Linked DNA regions of Gloeobacter violaceus PCC 7421. Each later gene encodes a partner of the first gene's protein in a complex. Links are inferred from orthologs where the notes say so. Each region holds a gene or a part of one and is shown on either strand. Other genes may lie near its edges. The genes, in order: pheS and pheT.

Region 1 (3,119 bases):
TCTGCTGCCCACCGGCCAGGAAAGGGCACAAGGGGCGGAACGGCGCGCCGAACAGGCCGAAGTCGAAGCCCGGCAAGAGCGCACCGCCAGGGAGCAAGCCGAACTGCGCACGGCCATTCTGGAGGAGCGCCTGCGCCGGATGGGTTTGGATCCGAACGCGCTGCCGGACGAACTGGTATGAGCGAAGTATCTTTGCAGAGTAGAGGTTACGAACCGGCAACCACGGTTTGTTTTTCGCCCCGAGCGAAGGCCACCGCCAGATCCACTTCGTAGGGACTGCCGATGACGAGTGGCACCCGCTGGTGGAGTGTCTTGGGCTCGATATCGAGGATACGCTCGGTGCCGGTGCTCGCCTTGCCCCCCGCCTGCTCGGCGATGAGCGCGAGGGGCTGGGCTTCGTAGAGCAGCCGCAGCTTGCCCTTGGGCTTGGCGACGGTGCCCGGGTAGAGAAAGATGCCCCCGGTGAGCAGCGTGCGGTGCACATCGGCGGCCAGCGAGCCGATGTAGCGGGCGGAGTAGGCTTTTTCGCCCCGGCTTTTGGCCTGCTTGAGGTAGTCGATAAAGGCGCGCGTGCCCGGCTGCCATTCGGCCGAGTAGGCGTCGTTGATGCTGTAGTAATCGCCGCGCTCGGGGATGCGGATATTCGGGTGGGAGAGGACGAATTCCCCCAGACCGGCGTCGAGGGTAAAACCGTGCACCCCCTGGCTGCTGGTGTAGACGAACATCGTGTTGGGGCCGTAGAGCACGTAGCCCGCCGCCACCTGCCCGGTGCCTTTTTGCAGCAGGCTGCTTGTCTCGTCGGTGGCGCGCGGGTTGCGCCGCTGCACCGAGAAAATCGAGGCCACCGAGACGTTCACATCGATGTTGCTGGAGCCGTCCACCGGATCGATGACCAGAGCGTAGGAACCGATCGGGCACTGGTTGGAGAGCGGCAGGGGGTCTTCGAGTTCTTCGGAGACCAGCAGGCAGACCAGATTTGTGTTCTGGAAGACGCGAATAAACGTCTCGTTGGCGTACTGGTCGAGGTGACGGACCGCTTCGCCCTGGACGTTCGTCTCGCCGGTAAAGCCCAGCACGTTTTCGACCAGGCCCGCCTGGGCGAGCTGACGCGAAATCAGTTTGGCCGCCAGGCTGATCTGCACCATCAGGCCGCTAAATTCGCCGGTGGCGTCGGGATTGAGCGCCTGCTGGGAAAGGATGTGCTGGTAGAGGGTGATGCCCTTGGTGAGCGGGGTGAGGGGCGTGGTGTCCATCGGTTAAAACTGCCGCAAGAAGCGCAGGTCGTTGGTATAGAACAGGCGAATGTCGTTGATGTCGTACAGCAGCATGGCGATGCGCTCGATGCCCATGCCCGCCGCAAAGCCCTGGACCTTCTCGGGGTTGTAGCCCACCGCCTGAAAGACGTTCGGGTCCACCATGCCGCAGCCCGCGATCTCCAGCCAGCCGGTGTGGGAGCAGGTGCGGCAACCCTTGCCGTCGCAGAAGCGGCACTGCACGTCCACCTCCGCCGAAGGTTCGGTGAACGGAAAGAAACTCGGCCGAAAGCGCACCGGCCGGTCGCCGAACATTTCCTGGGTAAAGAAGGTGAGGGTGCCCTTGAGGTCTCCGAAGGTGATCTCCTCGTCCACCGCCAGCAGCTCCAGCTGGTGGAAGACCGGCGAGTGGCGGTTGGTCACCTGATCGCGGCGGTAGACGCGGCCGGGCACGCAGATGCGCACGGGCGGGTCGTTCTCTTCCATGTAGCGAATTTGCACCGAGGAAGTCTGGGTGCGCAGGACCAGCCCGTCGCTCAGGTAAAACGTGTCCTGCATGTCGCGGGCGGGGTGATCGGCAGGGGTGTTGAGGGCCTCGAAGTTGTAGTACTCGGTCTCGATCTGCGGTCCGGAGGCGACGGTGAACCCGAGACCCACGAACACATCGACGATCCGGTCGGTGGTGGCGGTGAGCGGATGCAGGCGGCCGGGGGGCACGAAGCGGCCGGGCATCGTCACATCGAGGGCCTCGGCGACGAGACGCAGCTCGATAAGCTGGTCTTGCAGGTGGGTCTGCTGGGCAGCGAGCGCCTCCTCGACCCGGGCTTTCACCTGGTTGACCAGGGCGCCCACGACCGGCCGCTCCTCGGCGGGTAGCCTGGCCATGCCGCCCAGAAGCGCCGAAAGCTTGCCTTTTTTGCCCAAAAAGTCGACGCGGATGCGCTCCAGGATGGTCAGATCCGCCGCTTCGCGGATCGCTTTGAGGGCTTCGAGCTGGAGCGCGTCGAGTTGCTGCTGCATAGGAGTATCGAAGTACCTGAACAATCTTATCGCGCACCGTGACCCCTTGCCCTCGGTGCTAGGATGGGAAAGCATCGTAACAAGTCAAAGGTCCGGGAGTGGTGGGCAACGCCCTGCAGGCTCGGACAATAGCCTGTAGAAGCGTTTATCACGCTGGAGGTCAACAACGAATGGCGAAGCGCCGCAACCAGAAGAAAGAAAAAGCCCTACGCAACCGGGCCAACGCACGCAAATATCGCAAAAAACAGGTCACCGGCCGCTACGGGCGGCGTTCCGCCGGTCCCGGCGGCTTCGAGGACAACGACACCGGCGCCCAGGCCCCCTAGGTTCTTTCTACGGCACCTTTTTTCTGGCGGTGCTCCCCATGCAGCGACGATTCAAAAGCACGATAGTCGCGATGCTGGCGGGGGCCGCCCTGATTTTTTGGCCATGTCGCACCGTCGATGCCCAGGGGGTTCCTGTCCTCATCGACACGGCGCTTCCCAGCGGCAATCTGGAGCAGGAGTACCGCTACACCCTGCGGGTGGTGGGCGGCACGGCTCCCTATACCTGGTCGGTAATTGGCGGGTCACTGCCCAACGGCCTGACCCTCGACAGCAATAGCGGTCAGCTCGTGGGCACCCCCAACACCACCAATATCAACAACACTTTTACCGTTCAAACCACCGACAGTGCCGGGCTCACCGCCACGCGCACCTTCACCTTCGCCGTGGCGGGCCGCGGTTACCGGCTCGAACCGGCCGTGGGCAATCTGACGGTGTTGCAGGGGCGCACCGCCAGTCTGCCGCTGCAGGTGGTGGGCGAAGCGCCGCAGGTCACTTCCCCCATCGGTTTCAACTTGCTCAC
Region 2 (3,347 bases), 210 kb from region 1 along the record:
TTTTCGCCCCCGCCGGCGAAGTGGTCTCCCTCAAAGTGATTACCGACCGCAAGACCGGCAAGTGCCGGGGCTTTGGTTTTCTGACCGTGTCCACCCCCGAAGCCGCCGACAGCTTCATCGAGCAATTCAACGGCGTCAGCTTCAAAGATGTCGCCCTGCGCGTCGAGAAGGCCCAGCCCAAGGCCAAGAGCGACCGCAGCGACGAAGGTGACGGCGAAGCCGCCGCCCCCGCCCCCGCCGTGGCCGCCGGCAGCGAAGCGACCGAACCGCAGGTGGAGAGCGCCGCTGCTCCCCGCCCCGTCCCGGCCCGCGCCGCCGGTCCGATTAGCACCGGCCGCCCGCCGATCCGCAAAGTCGACAAAAGCCAGCGCGACCGTCAGGGCGACGGCGGCCGCCGCCAGGGCGACAGCCGCCGCGATCGGCCAGCGGCCACCACCGTCTCCTCCGACGAGGCCAACCAGCCCGACCCGCGCTGGGCCGACGCCCTGCGCGACATTCGCCGCCAATTGACCACCAAGGCCTAGGCGCTCCAGACCAGGAACACGGCAATCGAGCGGTCCAGGACTGAATCTCTTCAGCCCTGGACCGCTCGCTTTTGCTCGATTGTTTCAAGGAGGGCAAAATAGTCGCGTTCCATCAGCTGCGCAGATCGACCGAGTAGCGCTCGGCCAGAGCCTGCCGGACGCGCTGGTGGACGGCGGTGATCTCCTCTTCGGTGAGCGTGTGGTCGCTGCGGTAAACCATCCGAAAGGCGAGGGAGCGGCAGCCCTCCGGCACCCCCTGGCCCTTGAATTCATCGAGCAGCGCGACCGATTCGAGCAGCGGTTCGCCCTGCTCGCGGATGAGCCGCTCGAATTCGAAGACGGTGAGCGCCTCGCGGGCATAGAACGACAAGTCCCGCGCCGCCGGAGGAAAGGGGGAGAAGGAACGAAATTCGACCGGCCGCTCGCGCACCAGGTCGATCAAAAAATCGAGATCGATCTCGAATACAAACGTCTGCTCGGGTAGATCCAGTCGGGAAGCCAGACGGGGGTGAAGCTGGCCGAGGGTGCCGAGCCGCTCGCCCGATACCCACAGCGAAGCCGTTCGCCCCGGGTGCAGCCGCTCGTCCCGGCGGTCGGCCTGGTATTCGACTTCGATCTGCCACGGCTGCAAAATCGCCGCAAGCACGCCTTTGGCTGCGAACCAATCGAAGGGGGGGGTGAGTTTTTGCCAGTCGCCCACCGCAGGCTCGCCGCACATCACCGCCCCAAGCCGGCCCGACTCGAAGATGCCCTCGTCGGAGCGCAAAAAGACGACCCCCACTTCGAAGGCGTGAAAGGGCATGTTTCCCTGGGAGCGGTTGAAGCGCAGGATCTCAAGCAAGCCGTCGATCAAATTGGTGCGCAGGCTGTTGAGTTCGGCGCTCAGCGGATTGCTGAGCACCACCGGCTGCTGGTCGCGGTCCGGGGCGAGCGAGTAAGTCACCACCTCGGTGAGCCCCGCTCCCTGACAGAGCGAGCGCACCCGCCGCTCGATAAAGTCCTCAAAAGGCAGATAGCCGCCGTCGGCGGGGGGCGGCAGGGTGGGCGCGAAGCGGTCGTAACCGACGACGCGCGCCACTTCTTCGATGAGATCGATTTCGCGCTCGATATCGCGCAATCGATGACCCGGTACGGTGACGGCGAATTCCTGCGGCCCCGTCTGTACGTCGAAGCCGAGGTTCTTGAGCACCCGGGCAATCTCCGCATCCGGGATGTCTTCGCCCAGGATCTGGGCGAGGCGCTCGGGCCGCAGGGACACCACGCGGTTCTCGCGACGGCGGTAATCGTCGGTTGCCTGGACGACGGCGCGCGCCCCTGCGCAATCGGCCAATAGTTGCAGAGCGCGGCCGAGGGCGTGTTCGAGGGCGGAGGCGTCCACACCACGTTCGTAGCGCGCCGAAGCCTCGGTGCGCAGCGCAAAGACGCGGGCGGAGCGGCGAATCGCGGGCGGGTCGAAGATGGCCGCCTCCAGCACGATGCGCCGGGTCTGTCCGCCCACCTCGGTGGCCTCGCCCCCCATCACCCCGGCGAGGGCAACCGGCCGCTCGCCGGCGGTGATGAGCAGATTTGCGGGTGTCAAGGGCCGCTCGGTTCCATCCAGGGTGACCAGCTGCTCGCCTTTGTGGGCGAAGCGCACCCCCAGGGTACCGGCGGCGAGCCGGTCGGCATCGAAGGCGTGCAGCGGCTGGCCCCATTCGAGCAGCACGTAGTTGGTGACATCGACGACATTGTTGATGGGGCGCATGCCGGCTTTTTCGAGGCGCTCGCGCAGCCAGTCGGGAGCAGGACCGACGGCGACTTCCTCTAATAAGGTGGCGGTATAGACCGGGCAGGCTTCCGGCTCGGCGATCCGGGCGGCCAGATCGCCCCTGGGCACCAGGGGCGCATCGACCAGGGGCAGGCGCAAGATGCCGCCGGTCAGGGCCGCCACCTCGCGGGCGATCCCCACCATGCTGAGGGCGTCGGCGCGGTTGGCGGTCGAGGCCACTTCGAGAATCGCGTCGTCGAGGCCGAGCAGCGGTCCCACGTCGAGGCCAAGGGGCAGCGACGCCTCGGGAAAGATATGAATGCCCTCGGAGGCTTTTTCGAGGCCCAACTCTTCGAGTGAGCAGAGCATGCCTTCGCTCGGCATACCCCGGATGCTCGCGGCGCGCAGTTTCAAGTCTTTGATCGGTAGATACGTGCCGACCGGGGCCACCGGCGCGTAGATGCCGGCGCGGGCGTTGGGAGCGCCGCAGACGATGTTGAGCAATCGGCCCGTGCCGATATCGACCCGGCAGACGTGCAGCCGGTCGGCCTGGGGATGGGGCGCGCACTCGAGCACCCGGCCCACCACCACCCCGGCCGCCCAGGTGCGCCGATCTTCGACATGTTCAACTTCGAAGCCCGCCATGGTCAGCTTCTCGGCCAGTTCGGACGGCGTGAAATCAAATTCGACGTACTCTTGAAGCCAGTTGAAGGAGACGCGCATGGGATGCAGGCCGGTTGAATGGAGCGTTTCGATGCTATCAGTTTGCCGGGGCACCCGACTATGCACCTGCGGGGCGGCCTTCAAGCTTCAGTTTGAGATTTCCAAATGCTTGCCTCAATTGTCAAAAATTGCCGCGATCGGTTTCGAACACATCGACTCCCGAAAATATGCGACAAGACTTGACAGGAACTCCGCGATTTTTTAGGCTGACTCAAGGTTATCCAGGTCGCGCCCACTCCGCAGTGAACACTCTCCATCGATCGGTCCTGTTGGAAGAAACTATTGTCGGTCTGCAGGTGCACCCCGGCGGACTCTACCTTGACGCCACCGTCGGCCTGGGTGGGCACAGCGAG

The links.
Region 2: the proteins of pheS (region 1) and pheT are in contact, whole or in part, in a crystal structure (PDB 6P24), measured with the Escherichia coli proteins. The link is inferred for Gloeobacter violaceus PCC 7421 from one-to-one orthologs.

What each region holds. Positions count from the first base shown.
Region 1 is NC_005125.1:3,330,374-3,333,492, reverse strand. What follows is about bases 266-3,069. They hold pheS (phenylalanine--tRNA ligase subunit alpha), read right to left. Parts: upstream 2,274-3,069; coding sequence 1,257-2,273; downstream 266-1,256. Other genes in these bases: GLL_RS16125 (IPT/TIG domain-containing protein), read left to right, coding at 2,638-3,069; GLL_RS22860 (hypothetical protein), read left to right, coding at 2,444-2,599; fbp (class 1 fructose-bisphosphatase), read right to left, coding at 266-1,253. Outside these bases: GLL_RS16140 (Uma2 family endonuclease), read left to right, coding at 1-181; more of fbp, read right to left, coding at 207-265; more of GLL_RS16125, read left to right, coding at 3,070-3,119.
Region 2 is NC_005125.1:3,120,860-3,124,206, forward strand. Bases 316-3,347 are described here. They hold pheT (phenylalanine--tRNA ligase subunit beta), read right to left. Parts: upstream 2,995-3,347; coding sequence 637-2,994; downstream 316-636. Other genes in these bases: GLL_RS15100 (RNA recognition motif domain-containing protein), read left to right, coding at 316-524; rsmH (16S rRNA (cytosine(1402)-N(4))-methyltransferase RsmH), read left to right, coding at 3,162-3,347. In the rest of the region: more of GLL_RS15100, read left to right, coding at 1-315.